One region of the Mesorhizobium sp. BR1-1-2 genome, then DNA from elsewhere that is predicted to be linked to it. Evidence: predicted binding sites of a transcription regulator. Region 1 holds the regulator's gene; each other region holds the start of a gene.
What was found. Region 1 encodes LexA, which represses DNA repair genes until DNA is damaged. Its sites were predicted from a motif close to TGTTCNNNNTGTGTTCNG; they were not measured.

Region 1 (4,903 bases):
TGCCAGGCGTCCGTGCGCAAAATGTCTTCCAGCACCTCGACCGCCTGCCAGACATCGACATAGCCGACATAAAGCGGCGTGAAGCCGAAGCGAATCGTGGATGGCGCGCGGAAATCGCCGATCACGCCGCGCTCGATCAGGGCCCGCATCACCTGATAGCCATGCGGGTGGAGGAACGACACCTGGCTGCCGCGCTCATTGCCGTCGCGCGGGCTTTCGAGTTCGAGGCCGTAGACGCCGCATTTTGCCTCGACGAGCCGGATGAACAGATCGGTCAAGGCGATGCTCTTCCTGCGCACCTCTGCCATGTCGATGTCGTTCCAGACATCGAGCGCCCCTTTGAGCGCGCGCATCGACAGCACAGGCTGCGTGCCGCAGAGAAACCGGCGGATGCCTGTGCCGGCAGCAAAACCCTGTTCGAAGGCGAAAGGCCGCGCATGGCCCCACCAGCCGCTGAGCGGCTGGCGGACATCGCCATGGTGGCGCTCGGCCGCGTAGATGAAGGCCGGGGCACCCGGGCCGCCATTGAGATATTTGTAGGTGCAGCCGACGGCGAAATCTGCGTTCGAACGGTCGAGCTCGACCGGCAGGGCGCCGGCGGTATGGCAGAGATCCCAGACGATCAGCGCGCCGGCATCATGCGCCCTGCGCGTAAGCGCGGCCATGTCGCGCAGCTGCCCGGATTTGTAGTTGACGTGGTTGACCAGGATGACCGCGACCTGCTCGTCGATCAGTTCTTCTATGGTCGGCGCATCGACGCCCTCGAGCCGCAGCATCGTGCCCGGCCGCGTCGAGGCAACGCCTTCGGCCATATAGAGATCGGTCGGAAAGCTGTCCCCCTCGGCGACGATGACCGACCTGTCCGGCCGCATCCCGAGTGCCGCATGCAGCACCTTGTAGATGTTGATCGAGGTGGTATCGCAGACCACCGTCTGGCCGGCGGCGGCCCCGATCAGGCGCCCGAGCTGGTCGCCGAGTTCGACCGGCATGTCGAACCAGCCGGCGGTGTTCCAGGCGCGGATCAGATCCTGCGCCCACTCCTGCGTGGCGGCCTGCTGCAGCTCCCCGAACACGGCGGGCGAAGCGGCGCCCAGCGAATTGCCGTCGAGATAGATCACCCCTTGAGGCAAGGTGAAGCGGTCACGCATGGCACGCAGCGGATCCGCGGTGTCCATTGCCTCGATCGCTGCGAGATCGGGAATTTTGCTCATGGTCACGATGTTCCTCGGTGAGAAGAGCGCCCCGGAAAGGGGCCGGCCGTTTTGCCGCCGGGGCAAGGGCTGGCCGCATAGAGGCGCAAGAACAGGGTGAACGCCCGGTTCGATCTTTGCTCGATTTCCGGCCGAGGCAATTCCTCGAGCACTCCGACGATCCGGCGAACCTGGAGATCGCCGATCAAAAGCCGGACGTAGATGTCGGCGGCTTCGGCAGGATCGTCACAGGCGATCAGGCCGGCCCGACTTGCGGTTCGAAGCAGGTCGCCAACGAGCGGCATTATGGTATTGCGGCCGAATTGCGCGATCGACTGGCCAAGCGTGCCTGTATCGTTGACGTCGCCGGCTGCGGCGCGATTGAGCGCCACCGCCTTGTCGCCCGTCACAAGGGTCAGCAGGACTGGCCCGAGCAAGTTCAGGGTTTCGAGCGGATCGCGCGCCTGGCGAAGGGCGTCCTCCAGCAGCTTCCTTGCTTCTCCCGCATTCGCTTCGATCAAGGATCGAAACAGGACCTGCTTGTTGCCGTACCAGTTGTAGAGGGTTTCGTTCGAGGCCGATGCCCGCTTGGCGATGGCAAGCAGGGAAGCGCTTCTGTAGCCGGTTTCCCGGAGCACCGCATAGGCGGCCTCCTCTATCCGTTCACGTCGCGCGGCCTGCTTCGGCGTGGTCATTGGTGTCCCTCTTCGAAAACCGTATATTGTTATACGGTTTAGTCAAGCGAACCGGAAGCAAGGAGCGAACGAACGCAGCCCGTCGCATTCGGTGATGCCTGGCCGCTTTCCGGCAGGAAGTTGGCATTTTGGTTTCGTTTCGTTCACGAGCTGCGGAGATTTTGATCCGCCCCAAAAGGCAGCCGGCACCTGCCGGCCACACGGTTTGCAGGCTTGTACCAAGAGTGGAGATCGGCCGGGCCACAGGCCATTAACCAAAATAGTTTCAAAGAGGCTGAGAGCGCATTGACGACGGACGGCGCTGGCAGGATGCTGGCTGCAGGAGGGCCTTTCGTTTCCGCCGCCTTAACAAATTCATTAAACTTTAAATGGTTGCGGAACACAACTGGAACAGATAGTGTTTGTTCTGGGTTTGTTTTCTGATTCTGATTCCAGACCCTTCGTGCAATGCCTTTGGGGGCCGCCATGCTCACGCGCAAGCAACATGAACTCTTGATGTTCATCCATGAACGGCTGAAGGAAAGCGGCATTCCGCCGTCCTTCGACGAGATGAAGGAAGCGCTGGACCTCGCCTCCAAGTCGGGAATTCATCGGCTGATCACGGCGTTGGAGGAGCGCGGCTTCATTCGCCGCCTGCCGAACCGGGCGCGCGCGCTGGAGGTGCTGCGCCTGCCGGATTCGATCGCGCCGGGTCTTAACGCGGCAAAGAAGTTCTCCCCGAGCGTCATCCAGGGCAGCCTTGGACAGGGCGGCCTTAACAGGCAGATCAAGCCGGCGGCGCCCTCGCGCCTGCCCGCCGCCGGCAATGACGACGACGCGGTTTCAGCGGTTTCGATCCCGGTCATGGGCCGTATCGCGGCCGGCGTGCCGATCGACGCTATCCAGCATCAGACGCATTCCATCTCGGTGCCGCCGGACATGATCATGGGCGGCGAGCATTATGCGCTGGAGGTCAAGGGCGATTCGATGATCGAGGCCGGCATCTTCGACGGCGATACGGTCATCATTCGCAACGCCGACACCGCAAGTCCCGGCGAGATTGTCGTGGCCCTGGTCGACGAGGAGGAAGCGACGCTGAAGCGCTTCCGTCGCAAGGGCGCCTCGATTGCGCTCGAGGCCGCCAATCCGGCTTATGAAACACGTATTTTCGGACCGGACAGGGTCAAGGTGCAAGGCAAGCTGGTCGGACTGATCAGGCGCTACTGAGCGGGTTCGGCGTTGGGCTTTTCGGGTTTGCGGTAGGGCGGCAGTCCCCGTGCCTCGCGCGAGAATTTTCGCTGTTCGTGCCAGGGCCGATATGGCCTGTCGACGGCAAAGCTGACCTGGGCCGGTTCCGTCGCCGATTGCTGGTCGAAGAAGACGGCGGCACTTCCGTTCCGAGCGAGCTGCCGCTTGGTGATGACGAGGACCAGCGGATTGTGGCAGGGGTCGTAGCCCCCCGGGTCGTCGATGACGATCAGATCCGCATAGGCGCAGGCCCTCCAGGCATCCTTGCGATCCTCCACCTGCGCGATGATCGCCCCGGAGGGATGCCGGGCCATGCACAGGCCGGTGAAGCAATAGAAAGGCGCTCCCGCCGGAAGTTGCGCGGGATCGAAGACGTCGAACTGTCGGTCTCCGCTGTCGAACAGTTCCGGCGCGACGATGGTTTCGGATTTCAGCGCGCGTTTCCAGTTGTCGACGGTGAATTCGTTCGGACGCGCCCGGTTGATCGCGAGCTCGCCGCCGCCGATCGGCAGCGCCACCAGGCGGGCATCCTCCGAAATCAGCACGTCCGGCGTGCGCGTGTCCGAGACGGTCAACAGGCCGGCGAGCGCGAAGGGAAGTGCCGCCAGCCGCAGCCATGTCGTGGCCATCGTCGCGATGACCAGGGCGATCGCCACCAGAAGGACGGATTGCTGCGAAATCAACCCGACCGCGTCGACCGGCGAGCGTTGCGAGATCCATCCCGATATGGTGATCATCACGGTCAGTCCCTTGCCCATCAGATAAAGCGATGGTCCATCGAACCCGAACGGCATCAGCAGCGCGCTGGCAACCGCAAGGAACATCACGACGGAAACGATCGGCATGACTGCAAGATTGGCGAACAGGCTGAGTGGTGAAACGCGCTGGAAATGCCAGATGGCGAAAAGCGCCGTGGCGCTTCCCGCGATGATCGAGGTCATCGCCAGCCTACCTGTCGCCAGCAGCAATTTTCGCGTCAGGAGGCCAGGCAAGGTCCGTTGCGGCGGGGTCCGCGCTTTGTCGGCTTTGCGATCCGACCAGCCGGCATAGGCGCCGACCAGGGCCGCGGTGGCGGCGAACGACATTTGGAAGCTCGGCCCTACCACCTCGTGCGGCGACACCACGATGACGGCGATCGCCGAAATAGCCAGATTGCGCATGGTGAGTGCCGCCCGATCGAACAGGACGGCGATCAGCATCACCGCCAGCATGATGAAGCTGCGTTCGGCGGCAACGACGACGCCCGAAATGACGAGATAGGCGGCGATCGAGAAAAGTGCCGCCGCGGCCGCGTATTTCTTGACCGGCCGGCGGGAGGAAAAGTTCGGGAACAGCGCGAAGCCACCACGCAGCAGCCCCATGACGGTGCCGGCGACCAGCGCCATGTGCAGCCCGGAAATGGAGATGATGTGGTAGATGCCGGTGCGTCGCATCGCTTCGTTGATTTCGTCGGGAATCCCGGCGCGCACGCCCACGATCAGCGCCGCGGCGATCTCGCCCTCGGCGCCGCCGATGCTGTCCCTGATATGGTCGGCAATGCTTTCACGAGCACTCTCGATGGCGGCTGAAAGGGCGGCCCACAGCGGCCTATCATCGGCCGAGACGATCTTGGGATTGCCGAGAAAGAACCCGCTGGCACCGATGCCGGCGAAGTAGCTGTCGAAGGAAAAGTCGTAGCTGTCCGGCCGCACCGGCCCGGTCGGCGGCAACAGCTTGGCATAGCCGGTCACGAGCGAGCCGGCCGTCACCTCAGCCGGCACCTTGCGCGCCGAAAGGCGGACGCGCTCCGGC
Region 2 (4,903 bases), on a different contig from region 1:
ACCTCCACCAGTTGCAGCAGGCTGTCATTGTCGCCGGCCGGGTTGGCCAGTTGCGGGAATCCGGCATAGCGATCGAGCGCCAGCAGCAGCAAGGTGGCAAGCAACGCAAACGCGATGTCGGCCTTCCAGGTGGAAGCGCCGTTACTGGCTGTGCTCATCCCCATCGCCTCTGGCAGGAATGCCGGGCCTTTCCGGCCAATCGACACTCGTACAGTCCGGCCTTAAACCTAGCCTTAACGGCTTCAATAAATAGTAAAACCGCCTGAACGCGCCTGACTTTGGCGCGAACCGCGCGTGGCGGCGAGGCACCCGGAGAGGAAAATGCCGCAAGAGCTTCGCTACGAACCCACCATTGCCGTGCTCCTGCCTTGCTACAATGAAGAATTGACGGTCGCCGAGGTGGTGCGGCGCTTCCGCGAGACGCTGCCTTTGGCGACGGTCTATGTCTACGACAACAATTCGCGCGACCTGACCGCGTTGCGCGCCCGCGCGGCCGGCGCCATCGTGGTGCGCGAACCGCGCCAGGGCAAGGGCAATGTGGTGCGGCGCATGTTCGCCGACATCGACGCCGACATTTACCTGATGGCCGACGGCGACGGCACCTATGCGCCGGAAGACGCGCCGCAATTGATCAACACGCTTCTGACCGAGCGCTCCGACATGGTGGTGGGCACCCGGCGCGGCGTCACCAACGATGCCGGCAGGACCGGCCATGCCTTCGGCAACCGCGTCTTCAACAGCCTCTATAAAGGGCTGTTCGGCAGCGATTTCACCGACATATTCTCGGGCTACCGCGTCTTTACCCGGCGCTTCGTCAAGAGCTTCCCCGCCGTCTCCGGCGGCTTCGAGATCGAGACAGAAATGTCGGTGCATGCCTCGCAGCTCAAATTGCCCGTCAGCGAGATCGCGCTCGATTACGGCAAGCGGCCGGACGGCTCGTCGTCGAAGCTTTCGACCTTTCGCGACGGTGCCAGGATCCTTTGGATGTTCGCCATGCTGATGAAGGAAACGCAGCCGCTGCGTTTCTTCGGCGCCTTCGCCCTGGTCTTCCTGGCGTCGAGCCTGTTCCTGATGGCGCCGGTGCTGGTCGAATTCGCCGAGACCGGGCTGGTGCCGCGCATGCCTACATGGGTGCTGTCGGTCGGCCTGCTCTTGCTCTCGATGCTGGCTGGTGTGACCGGCGTGATCCTCGATTCGGTGTCGCGCGGCCGCGCCGAACAGAAGCGCATCTTCTACCTGTCGATGCCTTCGGGCCGCATCGAGCGGCGCGAGCGCGCCAGCGAGCCGACTGCCGCGAAGGCCGGCCCAGGCAAGACGCCTCGCGCCGCATGAAGCGGTGAGCCGTCTCATCCGCTTCCTCTTTGCCGGCGGCATCGGCTTCGTCGCCGACGCTGCCGCCCTCTGGCTGCTGCTCGCGGTCACGCCGCTCGGCCCTTTCAGCGCCCGCATGCTGTCCATCGGCTTTGCACTCTGCGTTACCTGGCAGATAAACCGGCATCTGACCTTCTCGCCGTCGAGCCGCGCTTGGTGCGGGAAGGCGCGCGCTATGGCGGCGTCGGCATCGCCACCAGCATCGCCAACTATCTGGTCTACTGCGCCATCCTTGTCGTTCTGCCGACAACCCCGCCATTGGCCGCCCTTGCTTTCGCTTCGCTGACCGCGATGGCGGTGTCCTTCCTCGGCTATTCCAGGCTGGTCTTCGACCGCTAGCGGCGTGGCCCGATTGGCAGAAGGCGCCGGGACCCTTATATCGCTCTCTCATCGACCGTGCTGGGGACCTGACATGAAGCTGAAAATCGCCGTCCAGATGGACCACATCTCCACCGTGTCGATCGCCGGAGACACTTCTTTCGCGCTGTCGCTGGAGGCGCAGCGGCGCGGCCATCAGCTCTACCACTACACGCCCGACCGGCTGTCGCTGCGCGACGGCAAGGTGTTCGCCCGCATCGAAGAGATGCAGGTGCGCGACGAAAAGGGCAGCCACTATTCGCTGGGGGAGAAGGTGCGCACCGACCTGTCGGAGATGGATGTGATCCTGCTGAGACAGGATCCGCCTTTCGACATGAACTACATCACCACCACGCACATACTGGAGCGCATCCACCCCAGGACGCTGGTGGTCAACGACCCGGCCTGGGTGCGCAACAGCCCGGAAAAGATCTTCGTCACCGAGTTTTCCGACCTGATGCCGGAAACGCTGATCACCAAGGATCCCCAGGAGGTCGCCGCCTTCCGCAAGGAATTCGGCGACATCATCGTCAAGCCGCTCTACGGCAATGGCGGCGCGGGCATCTTCCACCTGCTGGAGGCCGACCGCAACCTCGCATCGCTGCTCGAAATGTTCGGCCAGATGTTCCGTGAGCCCTACATCGTGCAGCGTTACCTGAAGGATGTGCGCAAGGGCGACAAGCGCATCATCCTGATCGACGGCGAGCCGGTCGGGGCCATCAACCGGGTGCCGGCCGAGCACGACTCCCGCTCCAACATGCATGTCGGCGGCCGCGCCGAGAAGACCGAGCTGACCGAACGCGAACGCGAGATCTGCGCCCGCATCGGGCCGGCACTGAGGGAACGCGGCTTCATCCTCGTCGGCATCGACGTCATCGGCGACTACATGACCGAGATCAACGTGACCTCGCCGACCGGCGTGCGCGAAGTCAAACGCTTCGGCGGCGCCGACATCGCCAGCCTGTTCTGGGACGCGGTGGAGGCCAAGCGGAAGTAGCCGTTTTCACTTCGTATTAACTATGTTCCGTTTTTGCAACCGGAGACAATCGCGCCGCAACTTAAGCGATTGCGTGTTCCTGTAATGTTCTTGATTTAGCCGAGGAACTGTGATTGTCTCCGGCCCAGGCCCTTCGCGGCCTGATTGCAAAAGGCTTGGGGCAAGCCCAGATCCGGGGGCAAAACATGGTGGCGCGGGTTCGCACGGTTGCTTTCCAGGGCATCGAGGCCGTGCCGGTCGACGTGCAGGTGATGATCGCGCCCGGCAAGGTCAACATGCACATTGTCGGCCTGGCCGACAAGGCGGTGGCCGAAAGCCGCGAACGGGTGCAGGCGGCACTCCATGCTTCCGGCCTGTCGATGCCGTCCAAGAAGGTCACGGTCAATCTGGCGCCCGCCGACCTGCCCAAGGAGGGCAGTCATTACGATTTGCCGATCGCGCTCGGCCTGATGGCGGCGCTTGGCGCCATTCCGGGCGACATGCTGGCCGGCTATGTCGTGCTTGGCGAACTCTCGCTCGACGGCACCATTGCCGCCGTCGCCGGCGCCCTGCCGGCGGCGATCGACGCCAATGCGGAAGGAAAAGGCCTGATCTGCCCCTTCGCCTGCGGCCCGGAGGCGGCCTGGGCCGGCAAGGATTTCGACATACTCGCGCCGCGCAGCCTGATCGCCATCGCCAATCATTTCCGCGGCACGCAGGTGCTGTCGCGACCCGAAGCCGGCATCCATGCCGCGGCGCGCAACCTGCCCGATCTTGCCGATATCAAGGGCCAGGAAACGGCCAAACGAGCGCTGGAGGTGGCGGCCGCCGGCGGGCACAATTTGCTGATGGTCGGCCCGCCCGGTTCGGGAAAATCGATGCTGGCGCAGCGGCTGCCGTCGATCCTGCCGCCGCTGGCGCCGAAGGAATTGCTCGAAGTGTCGATGATCGCCTCCGTCGCCGGCGAGCTCGGCGAAGGCAAGCTGACCGACCGGCGGCCGTTCCGCGCGCCGCACCATTCGGCCTCGATGGCGGCGATGGTCGGCGGCGGCATCCGGGCGCGGCCGGGCGAAGTGTCGCTTGCGCACCACGGCGTGCTGTTCCTCGACGAATTTCCCGAATTCACACCGCAGACGCTCGACGCGTTGCGCCAGCCGCTGGAGACCGGCGACTGCATGATCGCGCGCGCCAACCATCGCGTCACCTATCCGGCGCGCATCCAGCTTGTGGCGGCGATGAACCCGTGCCGCTGCGGCATGGCCGGCGAGCCCGGCTATCGCTGCCTGCGGGGAGAGCGCTGTCGCACCGACTATCAGGCCCGCATCTCGGGCCCGCTGCTCGACCGCATCGATCTCAGGATCGAGGTGCCGGCGGTTTCGGCCAGCGACCTGATCCGGCCCGACCGGGCGGAGAAGAGCGCCGACGTGGCGCTGCGCGTGGCGCGTGCCCGCGCCCTCCAGCGCGAGCGCTTCGAACGGCTCGGCGTCACCAGCGCCACCACAAACGCGCATTGCGCGCCGGCGGTCATCGAGGAGATCGCCATGCCCGACGCAGCGGGCCTGTCGCTGCTCAAGGACGCCAGCGAAAAGCTTGCCTTCTCGGCGCGTGCCTACCACCGGGTGCTGAAAGTGGCGCGCACGCTCGCCGATCTCGACGCCAGCGAGACCGTCGGCCGCATTCATCTGGCCGAAGCGATCTCCTATCGTATGAGCTCGGAGCGCGTGGCGCAGGCGGCGTAGCGCGCTCTCCCTCGAGAGGAGGGGAACGGAACGCCCGCCGGCTCCAACCCTCCGGTTCAGGCCGCTCCCTTCGCCTTCAGTTCCAACCGCCGCTTATGCAGCACCGGCTCGGTGTAGCCGTTGGGCTGGATGCGGCCCTTGAAGACGAGGTCGCAGGCGGCCTGGAAGGCGACGGAGCCGTCGAAATCGGCGGCCATCGGCCGGTACAGCGGGTCGCCCTGGTTCTGCTGGTCGACGATCGCCGCCATGCGCTTCATCGTTTCCATCACCTGCTCTGCGGCACAGACGCCATGGTGCAGCCAGTTGGCGATGTGTTGCGAGGAGATGCGCAGCGTGGCGCGGTCCTCCATCAGGCCGACATCGTTGATGTCGGGCACTTTCGAGCAGCCGACGCCCTGGTCGATCCAGCGCACGACATAGCCCAGAATGCCTTGCGCATTGTTGTCCAGCTCCGCCTGGA
Region 3 (4,903 bases), on a different contig from region 1:
CCTGGCCGCCCCCTCCCGTGCCAACCTTTCCAGCTCCGCCTGCGGGCCGAGGCCCGATTGCGTCGGCTCGTCGGGGTAGTTGTACTGAAGGTCGCTGAGCGAGAAGGTCAGCTCCTGCGCAAAGCGCAGCGTTTCGGCCAGCGCCTCCGGATGCCTGCGGAACAGGCGCGCCATCTCCAACGGCGGCTTCAGATGGCGCTCGGCATTCGCCGTGAGTTCCAGCCCGACCTCCGAAACGGGAATGTTGAGGCGGATCGCGGTCAGCACATCCTGGAGGGGGCGCCGTTCGGCCGTGTGGTAGAGAACGTCGTTGGTCGCCATCAAGGGCAGGCCGGCCAGTTCCGCCATCGCCGCCGCCTGCTCGATCCTGAAGCGGTCGTTTCCCGCATAATCGGGCGAAACGCCAAGCCGCAGGCTTTTGCCGAAACGGTGCTTGAGCTCGCCAAGCAGGACCAATGCTCCCTCGGCCCCCGCCGTCAGGTCGGGCAGGACCGCCAGCGACATCAGATCGCCCCATTCGAGAAGATCGTCGCGCCGCAGAAGGGTCGCGCCCTTTTCATTCTCCTCCCGCAGATTGGCTTGCGTGAGCATGCGGCACAGATGTCCCCAGCCCTTGCGGTTCCGCGGATAGGCGAGAATATCCGGCGTGCCGTCGCAGAAGACCAGCCGGCAGCCGGGGTGGTAGGCAAGCGTCTCGACCTTGGCCTGCTGCCAGGCGCGCACCACGCCCGCCACCGTGTTGCGGTCGGCGAGCCCGATCGCGGAGAACCCCATGAGCTTGGCCGCGACGACCAGCTCTTCCGGCTTGGAAGCGCCGCGCAGGAAGGAGAAATTCGACTGGATGCCGAATTCCGCATAGGGAATGGCGGTCAGCGCGTTCATGCGAAGACCCCGTGCAGGAACCAGCGCGGCGGGATTTCAGAGCCGCCATAGAGACCTTGCCGGTAGAGCCAGTAGCGGCGGCCGTCGGCATCCTCGATACGGAAATAGTCGCGTGTCGACGCCGCCTCGTCGCTTGAAGATTCACGCCACCATTCCGGCGCGATGCGTTCGGGCCCTTCGGCCCGGGCGACCCGGTAGAGCGCGCGCCGCCAGCGGAAATTCAGCGGCGGTCCCTCGGGCATTTCGGTGGCCGGCACCTCGATCGGCTCGGGCGAGCGGAAAAGCCGGATCGGCCGCTCCGGCGGGAAGATGGTCATCGGCGCCTGCATCCTGTCCGGTTTCTTCGGCGGCGTGGTGCGGCGCGGGCTTTCGGTGAAGGGGATGGTGGCGACGGCACGCTCGGGCAGGTGGCTTTCCACGGCGACCGGTTTGAGAACCGCCCCCTCGCCGAGCCGGGCGCGGATGCGGTCGGCGAACAGCGCGATATCGGCGCCGTCGTCGGTCGCTTCGCCTGTCAGGTCGGCTTGCGGCATGTCGAAGACGGCCGCCGCCAGCACCGAGAGCCGCACCAGGTCGAAGCCATAGCCGGCATCGATATGCTGCTCGAGGGCGGCCAGCCGCTCATGGAACAATTTCTGGATCAGCCGCGGTTCGCGCATCGGCCGCGACGTGCCGAGCGCGATGCGGCTGACGGCGCCGTCGACGCGGAACAAGAGCAGCGCCAGGCTTCTCGCGCCTTCGCCGCGCCGCTCGAGGTCGATCTTCAGGGTCGTCGCCAGCATGCCCACCAGCCGTTCTATGTCCTCTGTCAGCGTGACGGGCTCGGCCAAATGGCGTTCGACCGAAAGCGGCGCGACGGGCAGGCGCGGCGACACCGCCTCGTCGAGGCGGCCGAGCGCCTGGTCGAGGCGCAACAGCAGGGAGCCGCCGAAGCGGCGGGCGAGCGGCGCGCGCGGCGCGGCCATGACCGCGCCCGCCGTACGCAGGCCGACGCTTTCCAGGCTGGCGCGGATTTCCGGCGCGATGCGCAGCGCCGCCAGCGGCAAGGGCGCCAGAAGCGCTTCCTCCTCGCCGCCGGCAACGATGCGGTCGCCGCAGAACCGCGCCGCCGCCCAGGCGGCGCCGGGCGTCGCGGCAAGACCGGCGCGGACGTCGAACCCTTGCTGGAAGAAGCGCGACAGGATCTCGTCCAGCATGGTGCGTTCGCCGCCGAAAAGATGGGTGCAGCCGGTGACGTCGAGGAACAGGCCGTCGGTCCCGTCGAGCGCCACCAGCGGGGTGTAGCGGTCGCACCAGTCGGCAAGGCCTTCGAGCAGGCGCCGGTCGGCTTCGGCATCGGCCTCCACTATGTCGATCGACGGATGCATGGCGCGCGCGTCGGCAATGCCCATGCCGGGCTTCAGATGCAGCGCCTCAGCCCGCTCGTCGAGGGCTAAGATGCGCTGCGCGTTGCTGTCGCGATGGCTGATCACCAGCGGCCGGTGATCCGACGGCCGGGAACGCCACGACCGCCCCAGGCGCTGCCGCAGGATCCGTTCGGCCGCTATATAGGGAAACCACAGGGACAGGATTCTTTGCTCGTTCTTCCCCGGCCCTTCTTTCCCCAATCCTTCTTTCCCCAATCTTTCTTTCATCGAATACGCGTTCATCGGGGTTCCACTCCAATATGAATTGTCCTGGCAGGGCCGTGCGGCTCTTGCCGATGCTGATGGTGAAGGCGGGGCGGCCGATCGAGCCGGCAAGCGGCCCGGCGACCGTGTCGCGCGGCCCTGCCGGCGCCGGCGAGACGATGAGGCGGACGGGCGCCGCCGTCGGTTCGGGTTCGGCCGCCTGCCGCAGCAGGAAGACCGGCCGGCCGGCGCTCTGCGCGCGGGCGTGCAGCCGGCGCGTCGCGGTCAGGTCCAGCCGCTGCGGATTGCCGCGGACTTCAAGGATGACGGCGGCGAGCGCCGTCATGCGGGCCGCCTCCTCGGCGACCCACAGCGCATCGGCGAGCCTTGGCGCCTCGGAGAACAGCAATTGCTCCGGCTCGATGCCGAAGGCGGCGTGGAGGCCCCTGGCATAGGGAAAGCCCGCCTCGCGAAAAACCCCCTGGGTGCCGATCCAAAGCACCGGCAATCGCGATCCTTGCTTGAGGATCAGGCTGGGCTTGAGGATCAGGCTGGCGAGCGACAGGGCGAAGCCGGCGACGGCTCCGGCATCGCGGGTCTCGACGCCATGGATTTCGTTCAAGGCCGCTTTCGGCAGGCCGCCGCCCAGATCGTCGCCCAAATGGCCCCCCAAGAGGGCATCGAGCCGGCCGACGCCGGTGCGCAGGAAAGCATCCGGCCTGGCCACGGCGATGCCGCGCCGGACCACGGTGCGGTCCGCGTCGGCCATGCCGTCGTCGGAAGCCGCGCCGGCCGGCGCCTGCAGGCGCTCGGGCAGCGTTCCCTCGATCTTCGCGATCTGGCGGCGCAGGGCAAAAACAGTCTCCCGCGCCACGGCGGTCATCGCCATGACGGTCAGCTTCCACTCACAATTGTTCCTGTTATGTTCCTATTGATTCCAGAGGCGACCCCAAGAGTCAAGCAGACTCACGGGGAATTTATTCCTCTCCGATAGGAGTGTCGCGTTTGGCCGGGAAAGCCGGCCGCGCCCCCAAGCCAGGCGAAACGGCCCCCGGCGCCATGCGCAATTCCCTGCTCCGGGTTTGAACCGGGGAAATCCCGCGTCATTTGCCGATTGTGGCGCGAAAGCCTATATGCCGGGATCAAAGGACAAAGCATGGCCCGCATCTACAAGACCCGCGTCTGGCATGACCAGCTTTCGCCGTCGATCGACGAGATGGAGTTCCTGGCGCTGGAGGCCTACGCCCATCTGCCCGAGGATTTTCGCAAGCTGACCGGCGAGATCATCATCCAGATCGCCGAATTCCCGACCGACGAGATCATGGACGACCTGTCGCTGGAAACGCCCTTCGACCTGCTCGGCCTGTTCGAGGGACGCGGCATTGCCGAGCGCTGGAACCCGCAGACCGGCGAAGGCCCGAACCGCGTCACGCTCTACCGCCGCGCCATTCTCGACTACTGGGCCGAGAACGAGGAGACCTTGGGCGACATCGTCACCCATGTGCTGATCCACGAGATCGGCCACCATTTCGGCCTCTCCGACGACGATATGGAGAAGATCGAAGAGGCGGCCGAGTGACGGTTCTACGTCAGGCCGTCATTTCACAATGAGTGTGACGAAATGTTTTAATACGTTCTGCACAGTTTGCTCCCCGGTATGTCCTGCCACTGCCCATTGCGCAAAATGTCCATCAATGTACATGCGTGCGAGCCCGTAGACGAGCGCCCTCGCGGCTATCTGGGTCTCTGCCATGTCGTCCGACCGGAGCATGTTTCGTCGCTGTGCTTCTGCCATTGACGCTTCCATCAGCGAACGCACCGCTTGGTTATCGTGACGCAGCGACTCTGAAGCATCCCAATCAATAAGATTGCGTGTCGAGATGATCTGGAAGTGGGTGGGGTTTCGAATTGCCCAGCGTAAATAGGCGATTCCAACAGCGGCAAAGCGTTCGATCGGATCGTCCGTCGCAACCTTCTCGACCGCGTCCGTGATCTCCGAGCGGAACCGGCTCATTGCCTGCTCCGCGACAGCCGTCATCAATGCGGTCTTGTTGCTAAAGTGGCGGAACGGCGCACCTGGGGAAACGCCGGCACGTTTTGCGGCTTCGCGCACGCTCACATTGTCGGGGCCGCCTTCCTCGACCAGTTGAACCGCGGCATCGATCAGGACCTCCCGCAAATTGCCATGGTGGTAACCAGTGCGATGAGGCGCCTTGGCTTTTGCCATCTCTTTCCCTTCGTTCCGCGGAGCTGCTCCCGCCTCTGTAGCATGATTCCGCGATCTATGTAATCGCCGTTTACAATTCCGGCCAGAGCATGTAAGCAGTGATTACTGATGGGATCGGAACAGGCCTGCGGTCTTCGCGGCTCCGGAACTCCCCGCTGAGGAGACGAACATGCTCGCCAGAACA
Region 4 (4,903 bases), on a different contig from region 1:
CTTGCCGTGCGCGGCGAGGATCCCTCGCTCCTGTCGGCGCAGGACCCGGCGAAAGTGGCGCGCGCCAACAAGGCCAATTCGATGGCCTACCAGCCGGCGCTGGAAAAGATCACCGGCTTCGACATCAACTGGAACATCGTCGCCTATCCGGATCTCGCCTGGGCCAAGCAGGTCTTCCCCGATGACGCCGACGACGTTGCAGTGGCCAAGCTCGCCGACGCCATCTTCGCCGCCTCGCGCGTGGACGTGGAAGACCCGATCGGCAACTGGAAGGCCCACAATGCGGCCCTTCGCAGCCGCACCGAATGGCTCAACGGCCATAATTTCCATGCGCTTCATTTCACCGGGCCGGGCACCGACCTGACGGTCGGGCTGGCCGACGGCCATGAATGGATGGGCGGCGCCTCCACCGCCAAGAACGGCGTCACCTGCAATCCCAACATCCCGACCGAGGAGGTCTTCACCACGCCGCATGCGCGGCGGGTGGAAGGCCATGTTTCGTCGACCAAGCCGCTCTCCTACCAGGGCACGCTGATCGACGAGATTTCGGTGCGTTTCGAGGGCGGCAGGATCGTCGAGGCGAAGGCTTCGAAGGGCGAGGACGTGCTGAAGAAAGTGCTCGATACCGACGAGGGCGCACGCCGGCTTGGCGAAGTGGCGCTGGTGCCGCATTCCTCGCCGATCTCGGCGAGCGGCCTGTTGTTCTTCAACACGCTGTTCGACGAAAACGCCGCCTGCCACATCGCGCTCGGCCAGTGCTATTCGAAGTGCTTCGTCGACGGCGCCTCGCTCAGCCAGGCCGAGATCGCGGAGCGCGGCGGCAACAAGAGCTTCATCCACATCGACTGGATGATCGGCTCGGACAAGATCGACATCGACGGCGTCGGCAAGGATGGCAGCCGCGTGCCGGTCATGCGCAAGGGCGAGTGGGCCTGACGGGAGCGCACGAAGGAGAGCCGATGGCCTTCGAGATCGTGGTCAAGCGGGTGTATGAGGCACCCGAAAAGGCCGATGGCCAGCGGGTTCTGGTCGACCGCATCTGGCCGCGCGGCGTCGCCAAGAAGGACGCCGCGCTGGCGCTATGGCTGAAAGAGATCGCGCCGAGCGACGAGCTGCGCAAGTGGTTCGGGCACGAGCCTGAACGCTGGGCAGAGTTTCAGAAGCGGTATCGTGCCGAACTGGACGGCAATGGCGAGGCGGTGGCGCAACTGCGCGCCCTGCTCCGCGACGGCAAGGTGACGCTGCTCTACGGCGCGCATGACGAGGCACACAACAATGCGGTCGCGCTGATGGGGTATTTGCGCGCGGATTGAGCGACCACACTTCCAGCTGGTGGGAGCGCGTTAGCCTTGAGACGCCGGCGGGGCAGCGCCCCCCTCTGTCCTGCCGGACATCTCCCCCACTTGGGGGGAGATCGGCAGTTGCCGCGCCCCGGTTCCACATTGGCGATTTGCGAAAGCCGCCGTTGCAGCCAATCCCCCCTCGTGGGGAGATGTCCGGCCGGACAGAGGGGGCGCGAAGGAACGCCGGGTACGGAGTGTTGTTCTACTTCCCGCCCACCGCCGCCTCGTAAACATCCGGCTTGAACCCAACCAAAATCTGGTCGCCAAGCTCCAGCACAGGCCGTTTGATCATCGTCGGCTTGGCCAGCATCAGGGCTTTGGCCTTCTTTTCATCCAGGTCCTGTTTATCCTTCTCCGGCAACTCGCGGAACGTCGTGCTGCCCTTATTGAGCAGCTTTTCCCAGCCGACCTTGCGGGCCCAGTCATCCAGCCTGCCCGCCTCGATCCCTTCGGCCCGGTAATCGTGGAAACGATATGGCACTGCATGGCCTTCCAGCCAGACGCGGGCCTTCCTGATCGTGTCGCAAGTGGTGATGCCGTACATGGTGATCGTCAAAACAGGCGCCTTTCGGACTTCGAATCTGGCGGCAGGTTAAGCAGCCCCCGCGCGCTTTGCCAGCGGCCGGCCGAATCATCGAGGGGTGAGTTTCTTCAATGGCGGTCGCCGATCCGTGAACGACGTGCATAGGGATAGCGGCCAGGACATGATCGTGGCCGCCTAGGATGCGCGAAATGTGCCGACAGCCGGAAAACCCGTGTCAATAATAGAAGCGCTCTTCGGCAATCTTGCCGTTCTTCACCGTGTACAGGCCAACCTCGTCCATGGTGACACGCTGGCCCGTGGCCTTGGGCGTTATGTCGAATGTGAAGCGCACGGCGAACTGGTCGCCGTTGACGTAAGGGCCCTCGACGGAGCCGCCATGGACCTCGTTGTTTTCCTGCCACCACTGGCCCTTCTGCTTGACAGAATCCTTGCCACGGCAGACGGCCATCGGCCCCTCCATCGCTTCATAGCTGACGATGTCGTCGGCGTTATATTTCTCGGCAGCGCTTTCGTAGTCACCGCGCTTGAGAAGCGCCGTGAAATCCTTCGCAATTTCCGCGTTGGTCATGTGTTCCTCCTGTTCAGACGTCTTGCAAATAGGGAAAGCTCGTCGGCCTGCCATCATCGTTCCGCTTGATAGCTGACATGTCCTGTCAGGAGGATGGACCGCGCGGCGCATGTGGGGACGGTTCCAGGCTCTCACATGGCGGGCAGTGCATCGTCCTGGCCGGTCAGCCGCCAACGTCCGGGCTGCTTGTAGGCGCTCTTCCCGATGAGACTGTGGATCAGCACAAAATCCCGGACCGTCCAGCCGACCGGATCGATCGACCGCTCGCGTACCCTGGGAACGCCCACTTCGTCACGAAGCAACGTAACATGCGGTTCCATGGACCTGGTGAGAAAGGGTTTCAACGGACTGTCCGAGATCACCGCCGTCAGATCACGCCAGAACTTTTGCAGCGACGGATTGCCATCGTTGCCGCGCAGGACCAGCGCGCCACCGCCAAAAGCCGACAGGCGATCGAACGAGACCTCGAAGGGCTTCGCAACGATCATCGATCCGATATGACAGGCGGTCTCTACCAGTTCTTGCGGATACTCCTCATGGTCGCCGAGGCCGACAAGCGAGATGTGGATGTGATTTTCCGGGACCAGCCAGCCTTGCAATCCGAACTCACGGTTCAAGGCAATGGCCTTTCGCGCGAGACGACCAGCAATCGCGCTGCCGACGAGGATGGCAAAGAACAGCCGGTGGAGATGCTTCCCCGCCTGCTCCCATCGAAAAAAGGCCTGGCCGTTCCTCGCGGTTCCGAATGCGGGTTGCCCACTCATACTGATCTCGTCCGCCAATTGACTCAGGTTGAGCATATTAGAACAAAACAAGAACAAACTCAAGCCCAAAAAAATGACGCAGGCATTGGGGCTCCCGCACCGCCGCATGCATCCAACCCCCAAGGAGTGCTTCCTTGCGGTAGGCCAATGGCCGACGACGCCGGCAGACATGGCGCCTGGATCACCACAAACGGGATAGACCTTTGACAGGAATCCGGTGAAAGTGCCGCGCCGAACCGGCAAGCCGCATTTCGATGATCAGAGGACCGCACGCATGACGAACCCGATGCATCTGCCCGCCGAAGGCCTTTTTGTCGGGCGCGCCAGAAGCAGCGATGCCTCGCATCCCCTGGTGGTCACGGTGCGTGATGGCACCGTCTTCGACATCACGTCGAGCACGGCGCCGACCGTGCGTGATATCTGCGAGATGGCCGATCCGGCCGGTTATGTGCGCTCGGCCAGGGGCAAGCCGATCGGCTCGCTCGACGACATCGCGGCCAACAGTTTCGAGGCCGCGCGTGATCCGGCAAAGCCCTATCTCATCTCCCCGGTCGACCTGCAGGCAATCAAGGCCTCGGGCGTCACCTTCGTCGTCAGCCTGTTGGAACGCGTCATCGAGGAACAGGCGCGCGGTTCGGCGGAACGGGCCGATGCCATCCGCGCCGACATTGCCGGGCTGATCGGCCACGATCTGTCCAAGCTCAAGCCGGGGTCTCCCGAAGCGATGGAGATCAAGGCCAAGCTGATCTCGCGCGGCGCCTGGTCGCAATATCTGGAAGTGGGCATCGGTCCGGATGCCGAGATCTTCACCAAATGCCAGCCGATGGCCTCGGTCGGTTTCGGCGCCGATGTCGGCCTGCATCCCGTCTCGACCTGGAACAATCCGGAGCCGGAGATCGCAGTGATCGCCGGCAGCAGCGGCAAGATCGTCGGCGCCACCATCGGCAACGACGTCAATCTGCGCGACGTCGAAGGGCGCTCCGCGCTGCTCCTCGGCAAGGCCAAGGACAACAACGCCTCCGCCTCGCTCGGCCCCTTCATCCGCCTGTTCGACGGCACGTTCTCCATCGACGACGTGAAGAACGCGGTGGTGCGCCTCAAGGTCGAGGGTGAGGACGGGTTCGAGCTCGAGGGCGCAAGCTCGATGGCCGAGATCAGCCGCTCTCCCGAAGAGCTCGTCGCCGCCGCCATGGGCCCGCATCACCAATACCCCGACGGCCTGGCGCTCTATCTCGGCACCATGTTCGTGCCGTCGAAGGATCGCGGCGAGAAGGGCAAGGGGTTTACCCACAAGGTCGGCGACATCGTCACCATCTCGTCGGAGAAGTTCGGCGCGCTGGTCAACCGGGTGCGGTTGTCGCCGGACTGCCCGCACTGGACCTACGGCGCCAGCCATCTGATGCGCGATCTTGCCAGGGCCGGCCTCCTCTAGCTCCTCGCGTTGCCGGAGGCGGTCAACCATCGCTCCGGCGACCCTCGAGGCCGGTATCGCATGCCGCGAAAAATCATTCGAACTGATGCAATCTGATGGGTCTCCTGATGGCGCCCCGTCAGGCGCTGACTACGACTGACAGGCGGAGGCTTGCCATTTGTCGAAAAAGAGGATGCTCTGATCATCCAACACGGCGTTGGCGAGGAGGACGCGATCTTGCCCGATCAAAGGGCGGTTTCAAACTGATCAATT

Region 2: the regulator LexA is predicted to act here: its motif matches at 2,800-2,817, upstream of LB551_RS08635 (YifB family Mg chelatase-like AAA ATPase).
Region 3: the regulator LexA is predicted to act here: its motif matches at 3,405-3,422, upstream of LB551_RS07950 (ImuA family protein).
Region 4: the regulator LexA is predicted to act here: its motif matches at 3,258-3,275, upstream of LB551_RS13760 (2'-5' RNA ligase family protein).

The regions. Positions count from the first base shown of each region.
Region 1 covers NZ_JAIUID010000014.1:91,182-96,084, forward strand. Annotated here, with positions in the region: gene kynU (kynureninase) at 1-1,211, opposite strand, end outside; gene LB551_RS24470 (TetR/AcrR family transcriptional regulator) at 1,214-1,885, opposite strand; gene lexA (transcriptional repressor LexA) at 2,351-3,091, shown strand; gene LB551_RS24480 (ComEC/Rec2 family competence protein) at 3,085-4,903, opposite strand, start outside.
Region 2 covers NZ_JAIUID010000003.1:439,066-443,968, reverse strand. Annotated here, with positions in the region: gene LB551_RS08655 (GtrA family protein) at 1-158, opposite strand, end outside; gene LB551_RS08650 (glycosyltransferase) at 322-1,332, shown strand; partial or broken gene LB551_RS08645 (GtrA family protein) at 1,337-1,710, shown strand; gene gshB (glutathione synthase) at 1,784-2,725, shown strand; gene LB551_RS08635 (YifB family Mg chelatase-like AAA ATPase) at 2,911-4,443, shown strand; gene LB551_RS08630 (malate synthase G) at 4,500-4,903, opposite strand, start outside.
Region 3 covers NZ_JAIUID010000003.1:298,571-303,473, forward strand. Annotated here, with positions in the region: gene LB551_RS07940 (error-prone DNA polymerase) at 1-882, opposite strand, end outside; gene LB551_RS07945 (DUF6504 family protein) at 879-2,354, opposite strand; gene LB551_RS07950 (ImuA family protein) at 2,296-3,381, opposite strand; gene LB551_RS07955 (metallopeptidase family protein) at 3,649-4,071, shown strand; gene LB551_RS07960 (TetR/AcrR family transcriptional regulator) at 4,090-4,719, opposite strand; gene LB551_RS07965 (hypothetical protein) at 4,889-4,903, shown strand, end outside.
Region 4 covers NZ_JAIUID010000005.1:259,224-264,126, reverse strand. Annotated here, with positions in the region: gene LB551_RS13780 (aminopeptidase) at 1-936, shown strand, start outside; gene LB551_RS13775 (DUF488 domain-containing protein) at 960-1,313, shown strand; gene LB551_RS13770 (ArsC family reductase) at 1,546-1,899, opposite strand; gene LB551_RS13765 (nuclear transport factor 2 family protein) at 2,102-2,455, opposite strand; gene LB551_RS13760 (2'-5' RNA ligase family protein) at 2,587-3,237, opposite strand; gene LB551_RS13755 (fumarylacetoacetate hydrolase family protein) at 3,494-4,651, shown strand.